2 regions of the Hansschlegelia sp. KR7-227 genome follow, and region 2 is predicted to be linked to the other one. Evidence: riboswitches for the same ligand, from Rfam matches in the RefSeq annotation. Region 2 holds a riboswitch; the other holds the start of a gene.
What was found. Region 2 has a riboswitch for thiamine pyrophosphate ahead of thiC (phosphomethylpyrimidine synthase ThiC). Riboswitches for the same ligand answer to the same signal wherever they lie in the genome.
Positions count from the first base shown of each region.

Region 1: linked by a shared signal. The riboswitch ahead of thiO (glycine oxidase ThiO) and the one ahead of thiC (phosphomethylpyrimidine synthase ThiC) in region 2 are both predicted to bind thiamine pyrophosphate.

Region 1 is NZ_JBMSEA010000001.1:619,900-634,233, reverse strand. Features, by position in the region: gene rplI (50S ribosomal protein L9) at 1-113, shown strand, start outside; gene ACO2RJ_RS02975 (SDR family NAD(P)-dependent oxidoreductase) at 350-1,096, opposite strand; gene purF (amidophosphoribosyltransferase) at 1,208-2,689, opposite strand; gene ACO2RJ_RS02965 (CvpA family protein) at 2,756-3,415, opposite strand; gene radA (DNA repair protein RadA) at 3,504-4,907, opposite strand; gene ACO2RJ_RS02955 (GntR family transcriptional regulator) at 4,977-5,372, opposite strand; partial or broken gene ACO2RJ_RS02950 (GntR family transcriptional regulator) at 5,541-5,672, opposite strand; gene ACO2RJ_RS02945 (ribokinase) at 5,823-6,785, shown strand; gene ACO2RJ_RS02940 (DUF2218 domain-containing protein) at 6,809-7,861, opposite strand; gene ACO2RJ_RS02935 (SDR family oxidoreductase) at 8,015-8,761, opposite strand; gene ACO2RJ_RS02930 (hypothetical protein) at 8,974-9,468, shown strand; TPP riboswitch at 9,541-9,642, shown strand; partial or broken gene thiO (glycine oxidase ThiO) at 9,713-10,735, shown strand; gene thiS (sulfur carrier protein ThiS) at 10,704-10,901, shown strand; gene ACO2RJ_RS02915 (thiazole synthase) at 10,905-11,675, shown strand; gene ACO2RJ_RS02910 (thiamine phosphate synthase) at 11,672-12,283, shown strand; gene ACO2RJ_RS02905 (hypothetical protein) at 12,302-12,574, opposite strand; gene ACO2RJ_RS02900 (hypothetical protein) at 12,665-13,807, opposite strand; gene metC (cystathionine beta-lyase) at 13,999-14,334, shown strand, end outside.
Region 2 is NZ_JBMSEA010000001.1:61,398-75,731, forward strand. Features, by position in the region: gene thiC (phosphomethylpyrimidine synthase ThiC) at 19-1,881, opposite strand; TPP riboswitch at 1,966-2,075, opposite strand; gene ACO2RJ_RS00300 (class I SAM-dependent methyltransferase) at 2,176-3,435, opposite strand; gene ACO2RJ_RS00305 (phytanoyl-CoA dioxygenase family protein) at 3,605-4,285, opposite strand; gene ACO2RJ_RS00310 (NAD(P)(+) transhydrogenase (Re/Si-specific) subunit beta) at 4,282-5,676, opposite strand; gene ACO2RJ_RS00315 (proton-translocating transhydrogenase family protein) at 5,684-6,127, opposite strand; gene ACO2RJ_RS00320 (Re/Si-specific NAD(P)(+) transhydrogenase subunit alpha) at 6,127-7,335, opposite strand; gene ACO2RJ_RS00325 (aa3-type cytochrome c oxidase subunit IV) at 7,340-7,630, opposite strand; gene ACO2RJ_RS00330 (ABC1 kinase family protein) at 7,768-9,156, opposite strand; gene ACO2RJ_RS00335 (class I SAM-dependent methyltransferase) at 9,266-9,907, opposite strand; gene mnmA (tRNA 2-thiouridine(34) synthase MnmA) at 9,904-11,079, opposite strand; gene ACO2RJ_RS00345 (hypothetical protein) at 11,279-11,455, shown strand; gene glgA (glycogen synthase GlgA) at 11,459-12,904, opposite strand; gene glgC (glucose-1-phosphate adenylyltransferase) at 13,010-14,272, opposite strand; gene ACO2RJ_RS00360 (glycogen/starch/alpha-glucan phosphorylase) at 14,330-14,334, opposite strand, start outside.

The DNA of each region.
Region 1 (14,334 bases), 560 kb from region 2:
CCTTCGAGACCTTCAAGGAAGACGATGACGACGACGACCGCCGCCGCGGCCGCGACGACGATTACGAGCCGGCGGCGGCAGACGAGGAGCCGGCCGAAGAGGCGCGCGACTGACGCATCCCGCGGCTTGCCCGAACGAAACGCCCGGCGGCAGCGCCGGGCGTTTTGCTGTTTGAAGCATCCAACCTCCGCCGTCGTTCCGGGCTCGTCCCGGAACCCATTCCCGCCGCGTATCGAACCGGCCGGCGCTGGCGGCGGAAATGGATCCCGGGACGAGCCCGGGATGACAGCCCGAGATCGCGCGCTTCAACCGGAGGCGATCGTGCCTGAGCCGGTCGGTCGCCGTCGCTTCACGCCGGCGGGCGGAAGCTCTGCACGCTGTCGGTGGGGAAGTCGTAGAGCTTGCCGGTCTCGGTCCACTCCGGCGCGCACATGGCGACGAGCTTCGGCGCGAACTCCGCCGGGGTCCTCAGCGTCGCCGGGTCCTCCCCCGGCATCGCCCGCGCCCGCATCGCGGTGCGCAGCGGACCGGGATTGGCGAGCATCACGCGCACGGGCGTATGGTTCTTCGTCTCCGCGGCGTATGAGCGGGCGAGCGCCTCGACCCCGGCCTTGGTCACCGCGTATGGCCCCCAATAGGCGCGGTCCTTGTGGACGACGCCGGAGGTCAGGAACACGGCCCGGCCGGCGTCCGAGGCCCGCAGTAGCGGGTCGAGCGAGCGGATCAGCCGCCAGTTGGCGGTAAGGTTGATCGCGACCGTCCTGTCCCAGTCCTTCGGATCGACATGCCCGAGCGGCGTGACCGGGCCGAGCTGGCCGGCGTTCGCGACCAGCGCGTCGAGCTTGCCGAAGCGCTGGTAGAGCGCGCCGCCCAGCCGGTCGATCGCCTCGAAATCCGTGATGTCGAAGGGGGCGAGCGTCGCCGCGCCGCCGACGGCCTTGATCGCGTCATCCAGGTCCTCGAGGCCGCCCTGGGTGCGCCCGGTCGCGACGACATGCGCGCCGGCCTCCGCCAGCGCCAGCGCCGTGGCGTAGCCGATCCCGCGGGTCGCGCCTGTGACGACCGCGACGCGGCCTGCAAGATTAGGAGATGTCATGGCGTCAAAGGACCCGGAACTCGGCGAGGAGCCGAGACCTCATGTCCCGGCCTTGAGCCGGGACCCATAGCCGCTGACGCCGCCGAATGAAACCGCAGCGACGCGCGGCGCTCAGCTCGCTTCGGCGATCAGCGACAGCTGCCGCGGGGTCGCGTCCATCTGGTCGGTGAGCGGCGTCGGGTAGTCGCCCGTGAAGCAATGGTCCGTGAACTGCGGCCGCAGGTCGTCGCGCCCATCATAGCCCATGGCCCGGTACAGCCCGTCGACCGACAGGAAGGCGAGGCTGTCGGCGCCGATGAACGCCCTCATCTCCTCGAGCGTGTGCGTCGCCGCCAGCAGCTTCTCGCGCTCGGGCGTGTCGATCCCGTAGAAATCGGAATGCTTGATCGGCGGGCAAGCGAGCCGGAAATGCACCTCGGTGGCGCCGGCGTCGCGCATCATCTTGACGATCTTGAGCGAGGTGGTGCCGCGGACCAGGCTGTCGTCGACCAGCACGATGCGCTTGCCGGCGACCTGGCTGCGGTTGGCGCTGTGCTTCATCCGCACCCCGGACTCACGCACGCCTTGCGTCGGCTGGATGAAGGTTCGCCCGACATAGTGGTTGCGGATGATGCCGAGCTCGAAGGGAATGCCGGATTCCTGGGAGAAACCGATCGCCGCCGGCACCCCGGAATCCGGGATCGGCACGATGACGTCCGCCTCGGGCAGCGACTCGCGGGCGAGCTCGACGCCCATCTTCTTGCGGACCTCGTAGACCGACTGGCCCTGCACGACCGAATCCGGCCGCGCGAAATAGACGAACTCGAACACGCACGGCCGCATGCGCTGCGGCGGGAACGGGCGCAGCGACTGGACGCCGCTCTCCGAGATGACCACGACCTCGCCATTGTCGATGTCGCGGATGTATTTGGCGCCGATGATGTCGAGCGCGCAGGTCTCCGACGTCAGGATGTAACAGCCGTCGAGCTCCCCCAGCACCAGTGGACGGATGCCGAGCGGGTCGCGCGCGCCGATCAGCTTCTTGGTGGTGAGCGCGACCAGCGCGTAGGCGCCTTCGATCTCGCGCAGCGCGTTGACGAAGCGGTCGATGATGCGCGGCCGCCGGCTCTGCGCGACGAGGTGGAGGATCACCTCGGTGTCGGAGGTCGACTGGCAGATGGCGCCGGCGCGGACGAGGTCGCGGCGCAACGTCAGAGCGTTGGTGAGGTTGCCGTTATGGGCGACCGCCATGCCGCCGGCGTCGAGTTCGGCGAACAGCGGCTGGACGTTGCGGAGAATGGTCTCGCCGGTCGTGGAGTACCGGTTGTGGCCGATTGCGGAGCGCCCCGGCAGCCGGGCGATCACGCGGGCGTCGGAGAAGTGGTCTCCGACGAGGCCCAATCGCCGCTCGGCGTGGAAGCGATGCTCGTCGCGGCTGACGATGCCGGCGGCCTCCTGCCCCCGGTGCTGCAGCGCGTGCAGGCCGAGCGCGGTCAGCGCCGCGGCGTCCGGGTGTCCGAAGACGCCGAAGACGCCGCACTCTTCGTGCAGGCGGTCGGAGTCGAGGTCGAACCAGTCCTGCGCCTCGTGGGTCGCAGCCGTGGAATCGCTCATGCTGTCCGTCTCCCGAAGGCGGGGTCGCCGCCTCGTTCGTCCGCCGGCGCCGCCCGCCGGGGGTCGTCACTGCCTCGGCTTGTCGCCACGCTCGAGCAGGTTGTTGATGCCCTGCCGGTCCTGCGGGCTGACGTCCGGACTTTCGTCGGGCGCGGGCGTCGTGTCCGGCGCCTGCGGCGCGGCCGGGCCTGTCGCCTCCCCGCCGTCGCGTCGCTTCAGCCTCTGCAAGATGGTGCTTTCCGGGTCTTCCGGCAACAAGGCGAGCAATTTCTCGCCGGCGTCCTGAAGAACGGGCTTCGACTGCGCCGTGCGCACCCATTCCGGCTGGCCCTTGTCCGGCACCAGCCAGTTGAAGAACAGGAAGGCCACGACGACGAGCAGCAGCCCGCGCGCGGCGCCGAAGGCGAAGCCGAGGATGCGGTCGACGGGCCCGACTCGGCTGTCGAGGATCGCGTCTGAGATCTTCATGGTGATGAAGGACACCACCAGCAGCACGACCAGGAACACGCCGCCGGCGGCGATCACGTCGGCGATCTGGGGCGGGTTGAACTTGATGTAGTCGCGCGCGATCGCCCGCGCCGGCTCGAAGAAGTAAATCGCAGCCGCCGCCGCGGCGACCCAGGAGGCGATCGAGAGCACCTCGCGGGTGAAGCCGCGCACCATGGCGAGGGCGGCGGAGATGAGCATCACCCCGATCAGGATGAGGTCGAGAAGCGTGACGGTCATCTAGATACGCGCGAAAGCCGGCCGGTGAGCGGGTGCGGACCTACGCGGTCCGCGGGCCGGCTCTCTATACCCCGCACGCCCGGCGCCGTCACGCATCATTCGGTCGCGCTGCGCCCGCGCGCGCGGCGAGGCGGGCGACGAGCGCGTCGAGCGTCGGCACCGCGAGCGCGACGATGCCGGACTCCGCCGCGGCGTCCGCCGCCGCCGCCGGCAGCGCCGCGCGCTTGAAGCCGAGGCGCGCCGCCTCCCGCAGGCGGGGCCCGGGATGGGCGACGGGCCTCACCGCGCCGGTCAGACCTACCTCTCCGAAGAACACGGCGTCGACCGGGAGCGGCGATCCCGTCATCGACGACACGAGCGCCGCGGCGACCGCGAGGTCGGCCGCCGGCTCCTGCACGCGCAGGCCGCCGGCGACGGCGAGATGGACGTCGTGCCCCCCAAGCCGCACGCCGCAGCGCGCTTCAAGCACCGCGAGCACCATGGCGAGCCGCGCATTGTCCCAGCCGATCACCGCCCGCCTCGGCGTGCCGAGCGTCGACGGCACCACCAGCGCCTGGATCTCGACCAGCAGCGGACGCGACCCCTCGAGCCCCGCCAGCACCGCCGTGCCCGGCGCGTCGGGCTCGCGGTCGCCGAGGAAAAGCGCGGAGGGGTTCGTGACCTCCTCCAGCCCGTCGCCGGTCATCGCGAACACGCCGATCTCGTCGGTCGGGCCGAAGCGGTTCTTCTGGGCGCGCAGGATGCGGAAATCACGGCCCGAATCGCCCTCGAAGGAGAGCACGGCGTCGACCATGTGTTCGACCACGCGCGGACCCGCGATCTGTCCGTCCTTGGTGACGTGGCCGACGAGCACGATGCAGGCGCCGGTGGTCTTCGCGTAACGGATCATCGCCTGCGCGGACGCCCGGACCTGGGTGACCGTGCCCGGCGCCGACTCCACCTGGCCGGTCCACAGCGTCTGAATCGAATCGACGATGACGAGCCTCGGCTGCGGCCCGTCCTTGAGCGTCGCCAGGATGTCCTCGACGCAGGTCTCCGCGGCGAGGGCGACCGGCGCGTCGCCGAGACCGAGCCGCTGGGCGCGCAGCCGCACCTGGCCCGCCGCCTCTTCGCCCGAGACATAGACGACGCGAGCGCCGGAGCGCGCCAGCGCCGCGCTGGCCTGGAGGAGCAGCGTCGACTTGCCGATGCCGGGCTCGCCGCCGAGCAGCAGCACCGACCCGAACACGAAGCCGCCGCCGGTCACGCGGTCGAGTTCGGCGATCCCTGAGGCCAGCCTCGGCGCCTCGTCCGTCGCGCCCGTCAGCCCTTCCAGCACCACGACCCGACCCCGGCCGAGCGCCCGAGCCGCCGCCGTCCCTCCGGTCAGCGGCGCCGCGGCCGCCTCCTCCACGATCGCGTTCCATGCGCCGCAGGCCTCGCATTTGCCCGACCAGCGCGGCGCGACGGCGCCGCAGACCTGGCAGACGAATGAGGGTTTGAGGCGAGCCATGAGAAATCCATGAGGACGACGGCGTCGCGCTATGGCGCGTCGCTCAGCCTTGCGAATGGCGAAGCTGGCTCAGACGGCGAGCTTCAGCCGGTAGGCGTAGGCGTCCCCGCGGAACAGTCCCTCGACATATTCGACCATGCGACTGTCGGGGTCGAAGGTGCGGCGCTTGATCAGCAGACACGGGCGCGGCGTTTCGAAACCGAAGATCGCGCACTCCTCTTCGTTCGGCTGGGTGGCCTCGATCGTCTGCTCGCAACTTGTCAGGGGCGCGCCGAGCTCTCTCAGCGTCTCATACACCGACCCGCTGACGTCGGCGGACTCGAGGCCTTCTGCGGCCGCGAGATTGTACCAGGCGACTTCGCGCGACAGAGGGATGCCGTCGCCCATGCGCACGCGCACCAGCTTCAGGAAGGAGGCGGTCGACGGCAGGCCGAAGAGAGAGGCGATGGACCTGTCGTGGATCACAACCCGCTCAAGAACTTCCGACGAGGGCACGCGACCGAGCTCTCGCATCTCCTCCGTGAACCCCTTCAGGCGCTCCATGCCGGGTTTGATCTGCGCGTCCGGCGGCTCGACGATGAAGCCGAGTCGACCATGCGCGCTGAGCAGGCGCTTGCGGCGCAGCGCGCCATAGCAATGTTGAACCGTCGTCCGGCTGATGCCGAGGTATTGCGCAAGCTGACGTTCCGCGGGCAACGTGGTGCCCGGCGGCAGCTCGCCGCTGCGAATCAGAGCGCCGATCTGATCTTCAAGCTGGCGATACATCGGCATCGCCGTGTCGTCGCGAAGTCGAAGACGACTCTGAAGGCTAGGCTGCTCTTTCACTGGGGTGTGCACGGTCCGGGCATTATTAAGCGGGCGACCGTCGCCCCGACGCATCCCAGCATTCACAGTTTTGTTCAACATGGCGCCAGAATGATGCCTGAAACAGGACGAGTTGCGAATCTTTTCATTCTCGGCAGCTTCGTAGCGGCCTGCACCGCGCAGGTCGAGCGTCTGCCGGAACCGGGGGAAACGCTCGCCGCGACGGCGTTCGCCCTCGAAGCCGGCGGCAAGGGCCTGAATCTCGCCGTTGCGGCGCGGCGCCTCGGCGCGCATGTCGACGGCCTCATCGCCATTGGTGACGATGATTTGAGCGCGCTCGCCGAACCGGCGCTGCGGCGGGCGGATCTGCCGGTCTCCATGCTGCGACGCCGGCGCGCGCCGACAGGCGCCGGGGTCGGCTTCATAGCGCAATCCGGCGAGACCTGTCTCGCCGTTCATTCCGGGGCCAATTTCGCCCTGACGGGGGAAGACGTCGCCGCCTCCGCCGAACTCGTCGCCGAGGCGGACGCCGTTCTCGCGCAGTTCGAAATTCCGGACGCCCCCATCGTGGAGGCTTTTGCGATCGCACGGGCGGCCGGCAGGCTGACGTTTCTGAACCCGTCCCCGTTCCGCCCGCCTTCGGCGGCCATGCTGGCGGACACCTCCATCCTGATCGTCAACGTCGTGGAGGCGGCCGGTCTGGCGCGAATGGTCGGCGCGCCGCCGCCGGGGGACCGCGCGGAGAGCGCCGAGCCGCTCGCGGAGGCGCTGTTCGAGCGCGGCGTCCGGGCGCTTGTCGTCACGATCGGATCCCGCGGCGCCCGGGCCTTTCGACGGGGCGAGGAGCCTCTGACGCAGTCAGCCTTCCCGGTCGCCGCCATCGACACGCTCGGCGCGGGGGACGCCTTCGCCGCCGGACTCGCGGTCGCGCTGTGCGAGGGTCGCGCGTGGGAGGACGCGCTGACCCGGGCTGTGGCCGGGGGAGCCCTCGCGACCACGCGCTTCGGCGTGTTTGACGCCCTGCCGGGCCGCGACCAAGTGGAGCGGCTTCTGGAACGGCGCGCGACGGCCTGACGGAGACCGGATCTCCGGAGGCCTCAGCGCGCCTCGCGCTCCCAGTAGCCCACCACGAGATGCCGCTCGCGGGGCAGGCCCCGGACGCTCCTGAGATGCTTCCGGATCGTCTTCGACGCGCCATATTCGCACGCGACCCAGACGAACAGGTCCGGCTCGTCGGGCCAAGGCAGGGCCGCGATCGCCGCGACGAGCGGCGCGCCGGCCGTCTCGCCCCCGCGCCGAAGCCAGCGGATCTCGAGGCCGGCGGGCGCATCGAGCGGGATCTCGTCGCTTTCGTCCTCGACCTCGATCAGGGCCGCGCCCCGGGCGTCGGCCGGCATCGCCTCGAGGATACGCGCGATTGCGGGCAACGCGGTCTCGTCGCCAGCGAGCAGCGTCCAGGCGGCCGTCGGAGCGGTGCGGCCGAGCGGCCCCGCGATCCCGCAGACCGATCCGGCCGCAGCTCGCAGGGCGAAGTCGGCGCCCGGGCCGGCGTCGGCGTGCAGCACGAAGTCGAGATCGATTTCGCCGGTCGCCACGTCGACGCGGCGCACCGTGTAGTAGCGGACCTCGGGCTTGCGGTCGTCCGCGGGCCAGATCGTGCGACCGTCGGGACCGGGCCGGGGCCATTCCGGCTCGGCCAGTCCCTCGGGCGGAAAATACATGCGGACGTGCAGGTCCTTTTCGGACGCGAAGCGCGCGACGTCCCCGGCAAAGGTCAGCCGTCGCATGCGCGGGGCGATCGTCCGGACGCCTTTCAGCGTCACCTCGCGGAAGTCGGAGAAGGCGTCGCTCCGCCCGACGCCGCCGCGCCAGACGATCGACGGCTCCGGGCCGTCCGCGAACTCCACGACATGCGAGGCCACGAAGGAGCGCAGCATTTCGAGCTTTCCGAGATCGTCGGCCTCGAGCCGCACCTTGAGCAGGGGGCCGCTGGCCTCGAGCACGCCCGCGCCGATGCCGAGATCCGCCACGGTGCGCCCCGCCGACGTCTCGCAGGCGACGTCATGCTCGGCGAGGTGTTCGATGAACTTGGCGGCGAGCCCGGCGGCGTCGGGCAGCGTGATCTCGGCTTCGGTGACGAGCGACGTCATGGACGCAACCTCCGCTGGCCTCGTGAACGCTGGCCGATCGACGATCGGCTGTAGTCCAGGAGGCGGCGCCGAGGCAAGCCAGCGCAGCAAAGTTATAGTTATTCCAATTACATGCAGGTGACTGTCCAAGAAGCTCGCGAGGGCCGCCCGAGGTCAGGCCATGTTGACCCCGCCGTTCACGGCGTAGTCCGCGCCGGTGACGTACGCCGCCTCGTCGGACAACAGGAAGCAGGCGACGGCGGCGACATCCGCGGTGTGGCCGAGGCGCTTCAGCGGCACCGCCTGGGCGACGGCGGCCTTGTAGGCGGCCTTGGCGTCGGCGGTCATGCCAGCGCGATCGTGAAAGCCGGTCTCGGTCAGTCCCGGCGTCACCACGTTCACGCGAATCTTGCGCGGCGCGAATTCACTCGCAAGCGATCGGGCGATCTGGCGGATCGCGGCCTTGGTGGAGGCGTAGACCAGCACGTCGGCGCGAGGCGAGCCGACGGTGCCCGAGCCGACCAGAAGGAACGACCCGCCGTCCCGCATCACCGGGCTGAGCGCCTTGGCCTGCAGGATCGGACCGCGGACGTTGAGCGCAAACTGCCTGTCGATGTCCTCCGCCGACACGTCCTGCAGCGTGTTGAAGGCGCCGGCGCCCGCGTTCAGGAACGCGCCGTCGAGCTCGCCGACCGTGCCGCGGATTTCGACCGCGAGCGCCTCCGCCGCCTGTGGATCCGCGGCGTCGTTCGCGATCACGACGGCGTCGGGAAGCGCCTTGCGCGCCTCGTTGATCCGGCCGGGGTTCTGCCCCGTGAGAACGACCCGCGCGCCCTCCTCCGTCAGACGCTGCGCGGTCGCGAAGCCGATGCCGGACGTGCCGCCGGTGATGAGTATGATCTTGCCCTGAAAGCGCGTCATGGCGCGGACTCCTTGGTTGGGGGAAATGACGGCGAGCGGCGAACAGGCCGCAGAATGGCGTGAGCGCGCACCTGCGCCGAGGGTCGTTCAAGTCAAGGACGGCCGCTCCCGTCGCCGGCGCATCGCCGGATTGCTCCGATGCAGGGTCGGCAGGTCCAGGACGATGACGACCGCGTAGACCGGCCCTCGCTCTCCCTCATCCGGCGACCGCCATGCTCAGAATCGCTCTGACCGCCGCCCTGCTCCTGCTTTCATCCGTCGCGTCGGCCGAGGGCGGCCGCGCCGACGGGTGGACGTACACGGCCGAACTGCCGGACGCCGGCGGCGGCTACGCCACCGCGCTCCTGCCCGCGCCCTCGGCCTCCTACAACGAACCGAGCTACATGATCGCGCGCTGCCTCAGCGGACGCACCGAATTTCTGGTCGGAACGACCGGCGGATGGGGCGCTTCCGGACAGAAGCTCGCGGTGACGTTCGAGGTCGGCGCCGGTGAAGCGAAGGCCTCGAAATGGGTCGTCTCCACCAACGGAAAGGCCGTCTTCCTCGACGACCCGCCCGAGGATTTCCTGCGGGCGATATCCGACCCGGGGACGCTGCGATTCACGGTCCGGGAGCCGAGCGGCGCGGTTCATGAGACCGTGTTCGACACGTCGGGCTTCGCGACCGTGCGCGCCAAGATCGCCAAGGCGTGCGGCTGGACGCCCTGACGGAGTTCGCGCGTCGGGATGCCGCCGCCGGCGCTTCCGGTTGACACCTGGCGGTCCGATCACCACTCTTTCCACGCATCCGAGGGGCGCCCGCAGGGGCTGAGACGGCGATCGGCCGGACCCTTTGAACCTGATCCGGGTCATGCCGGCGAAGGAACGGGTTCCGCGGCGCCTGAGGCGTCCGCTCCGCTTTTCCTTCACTGTCGACGACGATCCGTGATCGCGAGGCTTTGCGTCGAGCGGAGGTCGAAGGAGCGTTGGAGCCATGCGCGTCACGGTGATCGGCGCCGGCGTCGCCGGCCTCGTTGCAGCGGTGGAGCTCGCCCGGCGCGGCGCTGAGGTCGACGTCCTCGAGCGGAGCGAACGCCTCGGCGAAGACGCGTGCTCCTGGGCCGCCGGCGGCATGATCGCGCCCTGGTGCGAGGCGGAGGCCGGCGAGGACGAGGTCGCCGAGCTCGGACCCGAGGCTCTCGCCTGGTGGCCGCGCGAGATCGACGAGGTGGACGTCAACGGCACGCTCGTCGTGGCGTCGCGCCGCGACGCCGCCGACCTCGCCCGTTTCGCCCGACTGACCGAGCGCTACGAACGCGTCGACGGGGAGCGTATCGCGGAAATCGAGCCCGACCTCGCCGGACGCTTCGCGACCGGGCTGTTCTTCCCGCAGGAAGGCCATGTCGATCCGCGCAGGGCCCTGCCCGCGCTCATCAGGCGGCTGGAGGCCCTGGGCGGTCGCGTGCGGTTCGCGGTCGACGCCGACCCCGAGACGGCCGAGGGCGACGCCGTGCTCGACTGCCGTGGCCTCGGCGCGCGCCGCGACCTGACGGAGCTGCGCGGCGTCCGTGGCGAGATGCTGCTGCTCCGCACGGACGAGATCTCGTTCTCGCGCCCAATCCGCCTTCTGCATCCGCGCATCGCGCTCTATGTCATCCCGCGCGCGGACCATCTCTTTATGGTGGGCGCGACGTCGATCGAAAGCGCCTCGCGCGCCGGCGTCTCGGCCCGCTCGGCCGTCGAGCTCATCAATGGCGCCTATGCGCTTCATCCGGCCTTCGGCGAGGCGGAGATCGTCGAAACCTGCGCCCAGTTGCGGCCGGCGTTTCCGGACAATCTCCCCCGGATCGAGCAGCGGGGACGCCTGTTCCGTCTCAACGGCTTCTACCGCAACGGCTTCCTGCTCTCGCCGGCCTACGCCCGTAAGGCTGCGGACGCCGTATTCCAGACTTCGGAGCCTTCGCATGAAACTGATCGTCAACGGCTCAGCGCGTGAGCTCGAGGCGGCCGATCTCGCCGCAGCCCTCGCCGCGCTCGATTATGGCGACGCCGTCGTCGCGACCGCCGTCAACGGCGCCTTCGTGCCGGCGCGCGCTCGGGAAGAGACCGCGCTGACCGACGGCGACCGCATCGAGATCGTCTCGCCGCGGCAGGGAGGCTGACGCATGGACTTTTATGGAACCCCGATCGGCTCGCGGCTGCTCCTCGGCACCGCGCAATATCCCTCCCCGGCCGTGCTCGCCGACGCGGTGCGCGCCTCGGGCGCCGAAATCGTCACGGTGTCGCTCCGCCGGGAATCCGGGCGGCTGCGCGAGGGCCAGGATTTCTGGGGACTGATCCGCGATCTCGGCGTCCGCGTGCTCCCCAACACGGCCGGCTGCCATTCGGTCAAGGAGGCCGTCACAACGGCGCAGATGGCGCGCGAAGTGTTCGGCACGCCGTGGGTCAAGCTCGAAGTGATCGGCGACGCCGACACGCTGCAGCCCGACGTGTTCGGTCTCGTGGAGGCCGCCAAGATCCTGACCGACGACGGTTTCGAGGTGTTTCCCTACACGACGTCCGACCTCGTGGTCGCCGAGCGGCTGCTGGAGGCCGGCTGCAAGGTGCTGATGCCCTGGGGCGCGCCGATCGGCACCGGCATGGGGCTGAACGACGTCTACGCCCTGCGCTCGCTCCGCGCGCATTTCCCCGACGTGCCGCTGGTGGTCGACGCCGGCATCGGCAAGCCGAGCCACGCAGCGGCCGCCATGGAGCTCGGCTACGACGCCATCCTGTTGAACACGGCTGTGGCGAAGGCCGCGGACCCCGTGGCGATGGCGGGCGCCTTCGGACGCGCGATCGAAGCCGGCCGCTCGGGCTTCCTCGCAGGCCCCATCGAACCGCGCGACATGGCGGCGCCGTCCACGCCGGTGTTTGGCCGGGCGAGCCTCGCGTGAGCCAACCGCTCGACGCCTTCTATCCCGTCGTCGACAGCGCGGCGTGGGTGCGCCGGCTGGTCGGCGCCGGCGCGCGGCTGATCCAGCTGCGGATCAAGGACGCCCCCGCCGACGAGGTGCGGCGCGCGGTGCGCGAGGCGCTGTCGGACTGCCGGCGCGCGGGCGCCGTGCTCGTCGTCAACGACTACTGGGAGATCGCGATCGACGAGGGCGCGAGCCACGTCCATCTCGGCCAGGAGGACCTCGACGCCGCGGACCTCGCCGCCCTTCGGGCCAAGGGCCTGGAGATCGGCGTCAGCACCCACGACCACGCCGAGCTCGACCGCGCGCTGTCCGTCGGGGCGGATCAGATCGCTCTCGGACCGATCTGGCCAACGATCCTCAAGACAATGCCCTTCGGCCCGCAGGGGCTCGACAGGATCGACGAATGGAAGCGGGCGATCGGGGACCGCCCGCTGATCGCGATCGGCGGCCTCACGCCCGACAGGGCGCGCCAGTGCCTCGCCGCCGGCGCCGACATCGTCGCGGTCGTCAACAACGTGCTCGGCGCCGCGGACCCCGAGGCGCGGGCGCGGGAATGGCTCGCGGTCACGCGGGAGCCGGTCTGACCGAAGGCTGGGACGACGTCAGGAGACGCCGTCGTCGGTCTCGGTGGTGACCTCGTCCGGCGGGATCGCGCCGGGAGACGCCGGCGACGCCGCGGGGGCCGGCTCGCCGTCCTTGCGCTTCGAGCCGGCAAGTTCGCCGGCGTCCGGCGCTTCGTCGCCGGCCGGCGAGCCGCCCTCGCCCGGCCCGACCCCCTTGCGGTGTTCAAATTTGACGGGACGAGCGGCGTCGGCCTCGGACGCGCCGTCGACCATCGTGCTGTCCTCTTCCGGCTTAGGTGAACCTGCGCTCATCGTCGTCCCCGCGTTGCCTTGTGCCTGGGAACAAGCCGTAGCGAGGCCGATGGTTCCGCGAGCGACGCCGGGCCGCGCGCCGCGCCGCGCTCACTCGTCGGTGAGGGGACCCAGCGCCAGCGGCTCGACCTTCATCCAGTAGGCCAACTGCTGATACGTCAGGCCGACGGCCTTCAGGTCGTAGACGACTTCCGAGCGGGTCGGCCCGACGCATTCGTCCTCGCCTTTGTCGGTCTTCTGCTTCTTGCAGTAGTCTTCCGTGTCCTTGTAGTAGACGCGTCCATACAGGCCGGGCTTGCTTTGGTCGGATGAGGAGAAGAACGCGTCCGCGTCCTGGGACTGGCTCGAGGAGAAGAACGACTGGTCGTTCTGGACCGCCTGTTCGTTCCACCTCAAATTGTAGTCGTAGTAACCGGTGTAGTCGCGCTTCTTGCCGGCCGGATCGGTGAACGAGCCTTCCTCTTCGACATAGCGGATCGAGCCGGTGACCTTGTCGCTGTAAGGCCGGTCGCCGATCGTGTAGGCGAAGTTGAGGCCTCCGCCGTCGGTCAGCCAGTTGCCGAGCTCATAGTCGTAATCGAGGTTTCCCGTCACCTTGGTCGGCACGAGGAACGAGAACGGCCCGGCCGCCAGCGCCACGTTCTCGAATCCGAGGGGATCCGGATTCTTGACGGTGATGGTCACCGTTTTTCCCTCGATGACGCGGGCGTAGATCTTGTCGGCCTCGGCGCGGGCGGTCTTCAGACGCTCGGCCACGTCCCACCATTTCAGCACCCGCCGGCCCTGCAGCACGCCGCCGAACTTTGAGGACGACTGCTGGCCCTTGACGACGTCGATGCGCAGATTGCCGTCGGCCGGCAAATAGCGGCCCTTGGCGTCGATCGGAAGGTCGCCGCGCAGGATCGCGACGTCGCGCGCGATCTGCGAGGGATTGGCGGGATTGAACACGTCGTAGCGCAGGCTGTAGGTCATGCGCGCGCCCGGCTGCCTCTGGACCGTTCCGCGCATGATGAACAGGTCGGCGACCTTGAGCTCCTGGATTTCATAGGTGTCGATGCCACTCGCCGAGCGTTCGGAGCGCGAGGCGTAGTCGATGGTCATCTGTCCTGTGACGCGCGCCTTGTCGGCGGGAACCTCCACCGTGGCCCGGTTCTGGGCCGATACGGCCGCAGGCGACATGGCCGCCAGCGCGAATGTCGCCCGAACGACGAAGCGAAAGAGACGACGCGTCATCGGTAGTTCCCCCATGAACGTGTTCTTGATCTAAGGGTCAGGACGCTAACGACGGTCCAAAAAAAGCACAAGACGACTTGCGGAAGCCAGGCGCGTTCCCGGGAAGCCCGACGCCGCCCGCGCGCGGCGCTTGACGGCCGATTGCGCGAGCCGCCATGTCCTTGGCTCCGCACGAAGCAGGCGTCCCGGACATGGCGAGCGACCGCACTTACGGCCCGATGACCGAACTCGTGATCCGGGGGCGCGATCCCGCGGAGCAGTTCGGCTTCGTCAACCCGCCAATCGTGCGCGGCTCGACGGTCGTCTGGGAGACCATGGCGGATTATGCGTCCGCCAAGGGACGCTACAGCTACGGCCGACGCGGGACCCCGACCTCGGACGCGCTGTGCGACGCCCTGGCCGCGCTCGAAGGCGGCGCCCATGTCGCGCTCGCGACGTCGGGCCTCAACGCCTGCGCGCTCGCGCTGCTCGCCGCGCTCGGGGCCGGCGACCACCTGCTGATGACGGACGGCGTCTACGAGCCGACG
Region 2 (14,334 bases):
GGGTCTCGCTGCTCGAACCTACTCCGCCGCGACGTAGAGCTTCCCGCCGCCCTCCAGAAACTCCTGCGTCTTCGCCTGCATGCCGGCTTCGGCCTCGAGCGCTGTGCGCTCGTTGTCGCCCATGGCCTTGGCTTCCTCGCGCAACTCGCGGGTGATCTGCATGGAGCAGAATTTCGGCCCGCACATCGAGCAGAAATGCGCGACCTTGTGGGCGTCCTTGGGCAGCGTCTCGTCGTGGAAGGCGCGGGCGGTGTCGGGATCGAGCGAGAGGTTGAACTGGTCCTCCCAGCGGAAGTCGAAGCGCGCGCGGCTGACCGCGTCGTCGCGGATCTTCGCCGCGGGATGGCCCTTGGCGAGATCGGCGGCGTGGGCCGCGATCCGGTAGGTGATGACGCCGGTCTTGACGTCGTCGCGGTTCGGCAGGCCGAGATGCTCCTTCGGCGTGACGTAGCAGAGCATCGCGGTGCCGAACCAGCCGATCATCGCGGCGCCGATGCCCGAGGTGATGTGGTCGTAGCCCGGCGCGATGTCGGTGGTGAGCGGTCCGAGCGTGTAGAAGGGCGCCTCGCCGCAGACGGCGAGCTGCTTGTCCATGTTGGCCTTGATCTTGTGCATCGGCACATGGCCGGGGCCCTCGATCATGACCTGGCAGCCCCGTCCCCAAGCGACCTTCGTGAGCTCGCCCAGAGTGTCGAGCTCGGCGAACTGCGCGGCGTCGTTGGCGTCGGCGATCGAGCCGGGGCGCAGGCCGTCGCCGAGCGAGAACGACACGTCGTATTTCCGCATGATGTCGCAGATGTCGCCGAAGCGCTCGTAGAGGAAGCTCTCGCGGTGCCCCGCGAGGCACCAGCGCGCCATGATCGAGCCGCCGCGGGAGACAATCCCCGTTACCCGGTTGGCGGTCAGCGGCACGTGGCGCAGCCTCACGCCGGCGTGGATGGTGAAGTAGTCGACGCCCTGCTCGGCCTGCTCGATCAGCGTGTCCTTGAACACCTCCCAGTCGAGCTTCAGCGGGTCGCCGTCGACCTTTTCCAGCGCCTGGTAAATCGGCACCGTCCCGATCGGCACGGGCGAGTTGCGGATGATCCAGGAGCGGATGTTGTGGATGTTGCGGCCCGTCGACAGGTCCATGACGGTGTCCGCGCCCCAGCGGATCGCCCAGACCAGCTTTTCGACCTCCTCGGCCGCGCCGGAGGTGACGGCGGAGTTGCCGATGTTGGCGTTGACCTTGACGAGGAAATTCCGCCCGATCGCCATCGGCTCGAGCTCGGGATGGTTGACGTTCGCCGGAATGATCGCCCGGCCGCGGGCGATCTCCTCGCGCACGAACTCGGGCGTCACGAAGTCGGGGATCGCCGCGCCGAAGCTGTCGCCGTCGGCATGGCGAAGCTCGGCGCCCTCGACCGCCGCCTCGCGGGCGAGATTCTCGCGGAAGGCGACATAGGCCATCTCCTCCGTCACGATCCCGGCGCGCGCGAATTCGTACTGCGTGACCATCGTGCCCGAGGGCGCCTCGAAGATTGCGCGCTCGGCGGGGCAGGGGGCGACGAGCCGGTCGGCGGAGACGTTGCCGTTGTCCTCCGGCTTCACCGCGCGGCCGGAGACGGTCGAAAGCCCGCGCCGGGCGATCCAGTCTCCGCGCACTTGGCGCAGGCCGCGCGCCAGATCGATCGGGGCGTCGGTCTCGGTGTAGGGGCCGGACGGGTCGTAGACACGGACCGGCGGCTCGTTCGGGTCGGTCAGCTGGATCTCGCGGAATGGCACCCGCAGGCCCGGATGCGCCTTCGGCTCGGCGTAGACCTTGCGCGAGCCCATGATCGGGCCGGTCGTCACGCTGTCGGGGGCCGCTTTCGCGTCGCGCGGCGGAACATAGACGTTCATGGGGGATCTCCTCCTCGAGAGACTCGAATTCAGGAGATCCGGGAGTTCGACGACGTCTGGGGCGAACGCGTTTCGATAGGCGAGCCGCTCGCTGGTTCCCGTCCCTTCGCCGGCATGACCCGGATCAGGTTCTAAGGGATCGGCGTAGCGCCATCTCAGCCCCGCATCGCAGCGGGACGCCCCTCGGACCGAGGCCGACGTTAGAAGCGGTCGAACAGCTTGTCGAGCGGGTTGGCGAAAGGTTGAACGCTCCGGCGCCGAGGGCGCCGGAGCGTCGACGACTTCAGGCCGCGGCTATTCCGCCGCCAGAGCGGCGGGCGCCGTCATCGCCTGCTCGGCGCGCTTCAGCGCCGCCTCGGCCTCGTGGATGTAGTCGCGCGTCAGCGGCACGGCGTCCTGCCGGCGCGCCAGCTGCAGCTGGAACACCACCACGCCGCGGTAGCGGAACGCCGCCTCGCAGGCCGCCAGGTAGTACTCCCACATCCGGCAGAAGCGCTCGTCGTAGAGCGCCACGGCTTCGTCGCGACGCGCCATGAAGCTCGCCCGCCAGTCGCGCAGCGTGAAGGCGTAATGCAGCCGGAGCACCTCGACGTCGGTGAGGACGAGCCCCGTCTTCTCGATGATCGGCAGCAGCTCCGACAGCGAGGGCAGCGCCCCGCCGGGGAAGATGTACTTGTCGATGAACGGATTGGTCGAATGCGGCCCGTCGGAGAGGCCGATCGTGTGCAGCAGCATCACGCCGTCTTCGGTCAGCCGGTCGCGGCAGGTCTCGAAGAAGGTCCGGTAGTTGCCGATCCCGACATGCTCGAACATGCCGACCGAGACGATGCGGTCAAAGGCGCCGTCGAGCTTGCGGTAATCCTTGAGCTGGAAGTCGACCTGGTTCTGCAGGCCGGACTCCGCCGCCCGGCGCCGGGCGATCGCCAGTTGTTCCGTAGAGAGCGTAATTCCGAGCGTATTGCCGGCGCCCGCCACGCCCGCGAGATAGAGCCCGAGCCCGCCCCAGCCGCAGCCGATGTCGAGCACGCGGTCGCCCGGCCGGATCGCAAGCTTCGCCGCGATGTGCCGCCGCTTGGCGAGCTGGGCGTCGTCGAGCGGCGCGTCGGGGCTGTCGTAATAGGCGCAGGAATACTGCCGGTCCGGATCGAGAAACAGCGAGTAGAGCCTGGCGTCGAGATCGTAATGATGCGCGACGTTGCGGCGCGACCGGACGAGCCCGTTCGCCTGCGCGACCCTGCGCCAGCGCAGCCTGAACCATTCGAGCGCGCGTATCGGCCAGGGGTCGGGCGCGCTCGGAGTCTGGCCGAGCGCGAGGTCGAGGAACTCCGCGATGTCGCCCTGCTCCATGAGCAGGCGGCCGTCCATGTAGAGCTCGCCGAGCTTCAGGTCGGGGGCCAGCGCCAGCCCCCATTGCGCCGCCCGGTCCGTCAGTCGAATGGCGACGCGCCGTCCTGAGCCGTCGCCGAAACGCGCCGTCCGCCCCGACGCGAAAGTGACGACGAGATCGCCGCGCCGGATCAGACGCGCAAAGATGCGCGCAAGCACTTTCTCCATGATCGCCTCCGTAGAAGGCGCGCCTCCCGCAAGGCGGCCTCACGAAAGATTGTTAATTGTGGAGAAAGTTTACGCGAGTCCAAAATCACGGCGCTGTGTGCAAATCCGGTTTGCATTTTCCCTTTGTGTCACAAGGGCGTCCCCGGCGCGCGGCTCAGAAAAAAGGGTCTCAGCACGCCGCCCATGTCAGCGGCGGAGGAAGGTCCGCCCCGGCGTAGTCGACATGAAGCACCCGTCGAGGCGCGTCCGAGGCCGAGCGCGCCGATGCGTGGAGCGCGAGCAGACGCATCGCGAGCACGTCGCCCGCCTCGCCCGTCGCGGTCAGGACGGGCGCCGCCCGCGCCTTAGCCGCGGCCTCCGCGGCGGAGACACGGCCGAGGCGATGCGAACCAAGCGCGACCTTGACTGGGCCCTGACCGGCGCCGCAGGCGTCGACGAACAGACGCAGCGTCAGCATCTCGGCAAGCAGCGCGACCGGCGGCTCCACATGGGCGACGCCGTCCTTGACGGTCCACGGGCCGAAACCCTCGACGTCGATCCGCCGCGTGACCGCGATCGTGCGATCCTGATGCCAGGGGACCATCCAGTTGGTCGCGGCGGTCTTGTCGAAGCGGACCACGCGGATCGGGCGCATGGGCCGGCCCGACAGCGCGTTCGCAAGGCGGCCGAGCGCGCCGTCGCTTGCGATCAGACGGCCGGCGCGCGACTGGCGGTCCACGCCGCGGACGCCCGCTTCAGCCCTGAAGTCGTCTAAGAATTCAGCGGCGACAGCCGCGACGTCGGCTGCGGAAACAACGCGGCGGACGACGCAAGCGCCGTCCGCCGTCAGACTGTCGGACGCGTCGCTCACAGCGCCTTGACGATCTGCTCCGTCATCTTCTTCGCGTCGCCGAACAGCATCATCGTGTTGTCGCGGAAGAACAGCTCGTTCTCGACGCCCGCATAGCCCGAGCCCATGCCGCGCTTGATGAACAGCACCGTGCCCGCCTTCTCGACGTCGAGGATCGGCATGCCGTAGATCGCCGAGGTCTTGTCGGTCTTGGCGGCCGGGTTGGTGACGTCGTTCGCGCCGATCACGAAGGCGACGTCAGCGCCGGCGAACTCCGAATTGATGTCCTCGAGCTCGAACACCTCGTCATAGGGCACCTGGGCTTCGGCGAGCAGCACGTTCATGTGGCCGGGCATGCGGCCTGCGACCGGGTGGATGGCGTATTTGATCTCGACGCCTTCCTCCTTGAGCTTGTCGCACATTTCGCGCAGCGCGTGCTGCGCTTGCGCCACCGCCATGCCGTAGCCCGGCACGATGATGACCTTGGACGCGTTCTTCATGATGAAGGCGGCGTCTTCCGCCGAGCCCTGCTTCACCGGACGCTGCTCGACCGCGCCTGCGGGTCCGCCGGCCGTCTCCCCGCCGAAGCCGCCGAGGATGACGGAGACGAAGGAGCGGTTCATGCCCTTGCACATGATGTAGCTGAGGATCGCGCCCGAAGAGCCGACCAGCGCGCCGGTGATGATCAGCGCGAGATTGCCGAGCGTGAAGCCGATGCCGGCCGCGGCCCAACCCGAATAGGAGTTGAGCATCGACACGACGACCGGCATGTCCGCGCCGCCGATCGGCACGATCAGCAGGAAGCCGAAGACGAGCGCGACCAGCGTGATGAGCCAGAACACGACGTGGCTCTCGGTCATCACGAACAGCACGACCAGCACCACCAGAAGGGCCGCGAGGCCGATATTGATGACGTGCCGCATCGGCAGCAGGATCGGCTTGCCGGACATGCGTCCGTCGAGCTTGGCGAAGGCGATGATCGAGCCCGAGAAGGTGATCGCGCCGATCGCGACGCCGAGCGCCATCTCGACCAGGCTCTGGCCGTGGATCGAGCCGCTCTGGCCGATGCCGAAGGCGTCCGGCGCGTAGAGCGCGGCCGCCGCCACCAGCACGGCGGCGAGGCCGACGAGCGAGTGGAAGGCCGCGACGAGCTGCGGCATCGCGGTCATCGCGATGCGCTTCGCGGTCACGCCGCCGATCGCGCCGCCGATGCCGAGGCCCGCGATCACGAGGACCCAGCCGAAGGCGTCGGTCGGAGGCGAGACGAACAGCGTCGTCACCACCGCGAGCGTCATGCCCGCGATGCCCATCTGGTTGCCGCGACGCGAAGAGGCGGGGCTCGACAGGCCTTGCAGCGCAAGGATGAAGAGGACGCCGGAGACGAGATAAAGGATCTGGACGATGTCGGTCACGGCGCCGTCAGCCCTTCTTCTTGTACATGCCGAGCATGCGCTGGGTGACGAGGAAGCCGCCGAAGATGTTGATCGAGGCGAGGATCAGAGCGACGAAGCCGAAGGCCCGCGCCCAGCCGGCGCCGGGATGGCCGGCGAGCTCGACGCCGACCGCGAGCAGCGCGCCGACCACGATCACCGAGGAGATCGCGTTGGTCACCGCCATCAGCGGCGTGTGCAGCGCGGGCGTCACGCTCCACACCACGTAATAGCCGACGAACACCGCCAGCACGAAGATCGCGAGGCGGAACACGAAGGGGTCGATCACGCCGCCCGTCGCGCCGTGCGCCGCCATCCCGGCGGCGTCGGCGATCTGGTCGACGTAGGACTGCGCCGCTTCAGCGGACGCGCGTGCGGCGTCGGCGGCGGCGCGGGCGCGTTCGAGCGCCTGGTCGGGGGTCAGCTCGGCCATCAGCTGGCTTCCTGCGGAGGCGGTGTGTCGGACGGCGTGTCGGCGTCAGGCGAGGGAGCCGCCGGCTTCGGCGCGTCGGGCGATTTGGCGACCGGGTGGATCACGGCGCCGTCGCGCGTGAGCGCGGTCGCCTTGACCAGCTCGTCGTCCCATTTGACGGCGAGCTGCTTGGTCTCCTTGTCGAACAGCGTCTCGAGAAACGCCGAGAGGTTCTTGGCGTAGAGCGCGGAGGTCGAGGCGGCGAGACGCCCGGCCCAGTTAACGTAGCCGACGATCTTGACGCCATCGACGTCGACGACCTCGTCGGGCTTCGCGCCTTCGACATTGCCGCCGCGCTCGACCGCGAGGTCGATGACCACCGAACCCGGCTTCATCGACTTCACCATCGCCGTCGTCACCAGCCGCGGAGCGGGGCGTCCGGGGATCAGCGCCGTCGTGATGACGATGTCCTGCTTGGCGATGTGACTTGCGGTGAGTTCGGCCTGCTTGGCCTGATACTCGGCCGACATCGCCTTGGCGTACCCCGCCGCCGTCTCGGCCTGCTTGAACTCCTCGTCCTCGACCGCGATGAACTTCGCGCCGAGGCTTTCGACCTGCTCCTTCGCCGCGGGGCGAACGTCGGTCGCGGTGACCACGGCGCCGAGCCTGCGGGCGGTCGCGATCGCCTGAAGGCCGGCGACGCCGGCGCCCATGACGAAGGCGCGGGCGGCCGGCACGGTGCCGGCGGCGGTCATCATCATCGGCAGCGCGCGGCCATATTCCGCGGCGGCGTCGATCACCGCGCGGTAGCCCGCGAGGTTCGCCTGTGACGACAGCACGTCCATCACCTGCGCGCGCGTGATGCGCGGCATCAGCTCCATGGCGAAGGCCGTGACGCCGGTCTTCGCCAAGGCCTCGATCTCGGCGGCCTTGCCGTAAGGATCCATGACGCCGATCACGAGCGCGCCGGGCTTCAGCCCCTGAAGCGCGTCCGGCGCCGGCCGGCGCACCGTCAGCAGCACGTCGGCGCCGTTCAGGGCGTCGGCGCGGGAGCCGGCGACCTTCGCGCCGGCTTCGGAATAGGCGGCGTCGGTCACGCCCGCGGTCAGCCCGGCGCCGGATTCGATCGCCACGTCGGCCCCGAGGCCGATCAGCTTCTTGATGACGTCCGGCGTGAGCGCGACGCGCGTCTCACCCGGGAAAACCTCTTTCGCGACGGCGATCCGCATCAGCTCAGCCGAGCACGGCCCAGAGGCCGGTCACGACGACGCCCGCGATGATCACCGGAACGATCGTGCCCTTCTCGCTCATGGCGCCGATGACGCCGGTGACGAGCGCGAGCACGATGCCGAGTCCGCACAATCCCCAGGAACCGGCAACGCCGCCGATCGCGAGCGAAATCATGATCACGACGAGCACCGCGGTCGCGACCTTCGAGAGCTTCATGACCATCGCATAAGTGCGCTCGTGCTCGGCGTAGTCGTTGCCGGTCGCGGTGGCGTATTCGTGGACGTGCTCGGCCATTCTGGCGTTCCCTCGGAGTGGCGTCTTGTGGGCGTCTTCCTTCGCCATGTAGCCGAAAGAATCAGTCCCGGCAATTCCCCCAAAGGTCTGGCATGCCAGATTCACAGAGGCGTTCCATCATCTGAAAATTGAGGCGATTACCCCCTGGATCCGGGATCGCCGCCGAGCGGCTCGAGGCCGACCGCGAGAAGCGCTTCCCGCTGGCGCGCGGCCACCGCCGAAACCGAGAAATCCGCCATCGTGTCCCGGAACAGCTGCGCGAAGTTCAGCTCCGCCGCGAGGTGCAGGAACACGCCGCCGAGCCCGATCGCGGCCCGGTCCATGAAGACGAATTCGCGCGGCACCGTGATGGGGCCTTTGCGCTTCAGCTCCTGCGCCACCTGGAACGCTTGGCGTCGGCCATATTCGCCGGGCGAGACGCCGTCGGCGATGGTGCGAACGCGGTCGTCCAGCAAGGGCCCGTAGATGAAGCGCGCCCAGATGTTGAGCACGTCGATCAGCTCGCGCTTCAGTCCCTTGAAGCCCCAGACCTCATAGGCGTGGACCACGCGCGACTCGTCGCCGTCGCGCAGCCCTTCGTAGAGATCGACCACGCCGCCGACGAAGCTCGCCGGAAACACCCGGATGCAGCCATAGTCGAGCAGGTTGATGCCCTGTGGCTCTCCGTCTTCCGAAAAGGCGGCGTAGTTGCCGAGATGCGGATCGCCGTGAATGACGCCATGGCTTGAGAACGGCCCCCACCACGCCTTGAACATGGCGACCGCGATCCGGTTGCGGACCGCGAGCGGCGCCTCCTTATAGGCGAGCAGCTTGACGCCTTCGAGCCAGTCGAGCGTCAGCAGCCGGCCGGTCGAGAGATCGGGCCAGACGCCCGGCACGCGGACCTCCGGCGTCTGGCCGAGCATCCGCGCGTAGAGCGCCGCGTGCTTGGCTTCGCGGCGGTAGTCGAGCTCCTCGCGGATGCGCGCCCCGATCTCCTCGACGATCTGGCTGGTGTCGATCGAGGCGTCGAACCGCCGGCGGATGTCGAACAGGAAGCGCAGCTGGCCAAGGTCCGCCTCGACCGCCGACGCCATGTCCGGGTATTGCAGCTTGACCGCGAGCGGTGCGCCATCGAGCGCCGTCGCGCGGTGCACCTGGCCGAGCGAGGCCGCCGCCGCCGGCTCTTTCTCGAACGAGCCGAACCTCGCCATCCAGTCCGGCCCGAGCTCCGCAGCCATCCGCCGGCGGACGAAGCCGTAGCCCATCGCTGGGGCGTCGGACTGAAGCTGCGCCAGCTCCTCGGCGTATTCCGGCGGCAGCGCGTCGGGGATCGTCGCGAGCAGCTGCGCGACCTTCATGACCGGGCCTTTCAGCCCGCCGAGCGCAGCCCTCAGGTCGGCGGCGCGATCGGCGCGTCCGGCCGCGCGGCCGAGCAGTTGCGCCTGCGCGATCCGCGCGGCGACCCCGCCGACATTGACGCCGACGCGGGCGTAGCGGGCCGCGCGGGCGGAGAAGCGGTTTCGTTCGATGTCGTCTGGGGGCATGTGGGCTTTACGTCGGAGCGCGCCGGTCGGTTCCGGCGGGGGCCGACGACATATCGTCCTCCCGGGCCGCGCATGCGAGGCCCGCGGGCGGGGAAAGGACGACGCGAGCTCAGCCCGCCTTCTTGATCCGGACGATCTTGAAGAACCCGGCGGGAAACACCGGGGCGACGTCGATCACGGCCATGTCGCCGGCCTTGGCGGCCCAGGCGCTCAGACGACTGACCTTGAAGTCGCTCGACCAGCCCATCTTGGCGACCAGCGGCGCGACCGCGGCCTCGACCGCCGCCATCGCGCCCCCGCCCGCGCCCATCTTGGAGGCGATCACGATTTCGCCGCCGGGCTTCAGAACGCGGCGCATCTCGTCGAGCGCGCCTTCGGGGTCCGGCACCAGCGTGATCACGAACGGAACGGTGACGGCGTCGAACGAGGCGTCGGGCAGGCCGAGCCGGCAGGCGTCCATCGCGCAGAGGCCGCGCACCTGGGTCAGGCCCTGGTCGATCACCTTCTCGCGCGCCTTGGCCAGCATGTGCTCGGACAGGTCGACGCCCACCACGCGCGAGCCCTTGGGGTAGTAGCGCAGCACCAGCCCGGTGCCGACGCCGACCTCGAGGATGTCCGGCCCGCAGGCCGCGGCCGCCGCCGCCGCCTTGCGCTGGCCGTCGGCCAGGAACCGGACATAGACCTTGTCGTAGATCGGCGCCCATTTCTCATAGGCGCGCTTCTGGCCTTCCAGATCGTACTGAACGCTCACGCCGCCGCCTCGCTGATGCGCCTCGCCGGCGCTGAAACGCCCGAGGACGCCCGGATGATCCCGCCGCCGAGCACGCGCTCGCCGGCCTCGTCGTAGAGCGCGCAGGCCTGGCCTGGCGCGACGCCCATCTCGCCGTCCACCAGCTCGACCTCGGCCGCGCCGTCCTCCCCCGCGAACAGCCGCGCGGGCGCCGGGGGACGCGTCGAGCGCACCTTGGCCAGGAGGGGCAGCCCGTCCGCCGGCAGATCGGACAGCGCGGCGTCGCCCAGCCAGTTGAGGTCGCGCAAGGCGACCCGTCGCACGGCGAGCGCCTCCCGCGGGCCGACCACCACGGTCTTCGCCGCGGCGTCGATGCGCACGACGTAGAGCGGCTCGCCGGCGGCGATTCCCAGTCCCTTGCGCTGGCCGACCGTGTAGCGGAGCACGCCCTCATGGCGGCCGAGCTCGCGGCCGGAGAGATCGACGATCGGGCCGGGCTCGGCGGCGCCGGGCTTCAGCTTTTCGATCAACTGGGCGTAGGAGCCGTTGGGGACGAAGCAGATGTCCTGGCTGTCGGCCTTGTCCGCCACCGCGAGGCCGAGCTCGCGGGCGAGGTCGCGCACCTCGGGCTTCGTGAGGTCGCCGAGCGGGAAGCGCAGCATGGCGAGCTGCTCGGGCGTCGTGCCGTAGAGGAAATAGCTCTGGTCGCGCTCGGGATCCGCGGCGCGGTAGAGGCCGCGACCGCCGCCAGGAAGCGCCCGCGAGGCGACGTAATGCCCGGTCGCGAGCGCCGCGGCGCCCAGATCCTTCGCCATGTCGAGCAGGTCGAGGAACTTGACCGTCTGGTTGCAGGCGACGCAAGGGATCGGCGTCTCACCCTTAAGATAGGCGTCGGCGAAGGGCTCGATCACCGCCTTCCGGAAGCGCGCCTCGTAGTCGAGCACGTAATGCGGAATCCCCAGCCGGTCGGCGACGTCGCGCGCGTCGTGGATGTCGCGGCCGGCGCAGCAGGCGCCCTTCCGCGCCGTCGCGGCCCCGTGGTCGTAGAGCTGGAGCGTGACGCCGACGACGTCGTAGCCGGCGCGGGCGAGCAGCCCGGCGACGACCGAGGAATCCACGCCGCCCGACATGGCCACCACGACGCGCGTGGCGGAGGGCGGGCCGGACAGGTTGAGGTCGACGGGCGGGAGCATGGCGTCAGGGAGGATCGCGTTGGGGTCCGCGGGGTTCTATCGCGCCGCGCCGGAATGCGAAAGCGCGTGGCGCGTCGCCTTCGGCCCGGCGGATTGGAGCCATTCCAGAATGCGCGGGCCGCTATGCTTCAGGGGGCGTCCCGCCGGCATGGGCATTGCGTGGCAATCCCCATCCGGGGCCAACGGATCGGAGCATCGCATGGGCATGATCGAAATCGTGGTGGCGCTGTGCCTTCAGGCCGAGCCGTCCTCCTGCCGGATCAGCCGGGAACGGCATCCCGGCGCCATGACGGCGTGCGTCCAGAGCAGCGCGGGCGACGCGCTGTCGGAGCCGGGATGGTATCGCGCGCGCTACTCCTGCCGCTGGCGGACCTGACGCTCAGTTTCCGGCAAGCTGGCGGTACAGCCCGGCGTAAACCCCGGCCGAGGCTTCCCACGACACGTCGGTCGCCATGCCGTTGCGCTGCAGCGCGGCCCAGGCGGTCTTGTCGGCATAGAGCGCCGCCGCCCGGCGCAGCGCCGCTTCGAGCGCGGGCGCGGCCACGGGCGAGAACTGAACGCCGGTCGCGCATCCGGCCGCGAGCGCCATCGGGTTGGCGTCGATCACCGTGTCGGCGAGGCCGCCCACACGGGCGACCACGGGCACGGCGCCGTAGCGCAGCGCGCAGAGCTGCGTCAGCCCGCAGGGCTCGAAGCGGGAGGGCACGAGGATCGCGTCGGCGCCGGCCTGCAGGAGATGCGCGAGGTCCTCGTCATAGCCGATGACGCAGCCCACGCGGCCGGGCTTTTCGAGCGCGAGCGCGCGGAAGCGGCTCTCGAGCCAGAGTTCGCCCGCGCCGATCAGCGCAAGATCCGCGTCGAGCCCCAGCAGCGTCGGCATGACCTCGGCGAGCAGGTCCAGCCCCTTCTGGCTCGACAGCCGGCTGACGACGCCGAAGGTCAGCCGGTCGGCGGTCGGATCGAGGCCGAAGCGCTCCCTGAGGGCGCGCTTGCAGGCGCTGCGGCCGGCCAGGTCCCCCGCCTGGTAGCGCGCGGGCAACCGTGGATCGGTCGCGGGATTCCAGACATCGACGTCGATCCCGTTGAGGATCCCCGAGACCGTGGCCGCCCGGCCGCTCAGCAGACCGTCGAGGCCGATTCCGCCGTCCGGCTCGAGGATCTCGCAGGCGTAGGTCGGCGACACCGTGGTGATCCGGTCGGCGAAATAGAGCGCCGATTTGAGGTAGCCGACGCCGCCGTAATATTCGACGCCGTCGATGGTCATGGCCGCGTCCGGGAGCCCGAGCTGCGCCGCGAGGGAGGGCGGAAACCAGCCCTGGAACGCGATGTTGTGGATGGTGGCGACGGTCTTCGGCCGCGGTTCGGGACCGAAAGCGAGATAGGCGGCGGCGAGACCTGCCTGCCAATCGTGCATATGCACGATTTGAGGCGTCGGAAGTCCCGCCGCGCCGCGCGCGATCTCCGCCGCGACCTTGCCGAGAGCCGCGAACCGGAACGCGTTGTCCGGCCAGTCCTTGCCGTCCGGACCGACATAAGGGTTGCCCGGACGGTCGTAGAGATGCGGCGCGTCCAGGATGAGGAGGTCGAGCCCGTGCGCTTCGGCGGCGACCACCGTCGCCGGGCCGCCGAACAGCTCGTCGAACCGCGCGACCGTTTCGCCGGCGCCGGCCTGCGCCATGACCTGCGGATAGCCCGGCAGCAGCGTGGTCACGGCGACGTCATGCGCCGCCAGCGCGCGCGGCAGCGCCCCGACCACGTCGGCGAGGCCGCCGGTCTTGATCAGCGGATAGCATTCGGAGGCGACGGCGAGGACGGGGAGGGGCATGGGGCGCGACAGCGGTTCGAGCGCGGCCACGGTCGGCCGCGTCCCGTTCTTAACGCTCCGGCCGGCGTCGCACGAGCCCGGCCTTGGGAGGGCGACTCTCGACCTTCACAGCCGATCGATCATCGCCTGGGTGATCAGGCAGACGCCCTTGTCGGTCCGCCGGAAGCGTTGCGCGTCAAGGACGGGGTCCTCGCCCACGACGAGCCCTTCCGGGATCTTCACGCGGCTGTCGATCACCACGTTCTTCAGCCGCACGGAGCGGCCGATGTCGGCGTCGGGCAGGATCACGGCGCGTTCGACGTCGGAGTAGGAGTTGACCCGCACGCCGGTGAACAGCAGCGCTTCCTTCACTGCGGCGCCCGAGACGATGCAGCCGCCGGAGACGAGCGATGAGATCGCGCGGCCGCGGCGATCGTCGCGGTCATGGATGAACTTCGCCGGAGGCGTGATCTCGGAGAACGACCAGATCGGCCAGTCCTTGTCGTAGAGATCGAGCGCCGGCACGAAGTCGGTGAGGTCGATATTGGCCTCGAAATAGGCGTCGACCGTGCCCACGTCGCGCCAATAGGGCTCCTCCTCGGTCTTCGACCGCACGCAGGAGCGCGAGAAGTGGTGGGCGACCGCTTTGCCGCCCGTCACGATCGCCGGGATGATGTCGCGGCCGAAGTCGCGCGACGAGTTCGGGTCGGCGGCGTCCTTGCGCAGCAGGTCGAACAGGAACGGCGTGTCGAAGACGTAGATCCCCATCGAGGCCAGCGCCAGGTCGGGCCGGCCGGGCATCGCCGGGGGATCGGCCGGCTTCTCCAGGAAGGCGACGATCCGGTCGTTCGCGTCGACATGCATCACGCCGAAGGCCGAGGCCTCCTTGCGCGCGACCTCGAGGCAGCCGACGGTGACGTCGGCGCCGCTCTCGACGTGCTGGGCGAGCATCTGCTCGTAGTCCATCTTGTAGACGTGGTCGCCCGCGAGAATGACCATGTAGCGGGGCGCGTAGTCCTCGACGATGTCGATGTTCTGATAGACGGCGTCCGCCGTGCCGAGATACCAGGCGTCCTCCGACACGCGCTGGCTCGCGGGGAGGATGTCGAAGCTCTCCTTGCGCTCGGTGCGGAAGAAATTCCAGCCGCGCTGCAGGTGCCGGATCAGGCTGTGGGCCTTGTACTGGGTCGCGACGCCGATCCGCCTGATGCCGGAATTCATCGCGTTCGACAGCGCGAAGTCGATGATCCGGGCCTTTCCGCCGAAATGGACTGCGGGCTTGGCGCGCCGGTCGGTCAGCTCCATCAGACGGGAGCCGCGCCCGCCCGCGAGCACGAACGCCATCGCGCTGCGGGCGTAGGGCGGGCCGAGCGTGGGTTTCGGGGGCATGGATGCGTCTCCTCGGGCGCTGCGCGAATCTGGTTCCGCGCCCCCTGCGAGAAGATATCAGC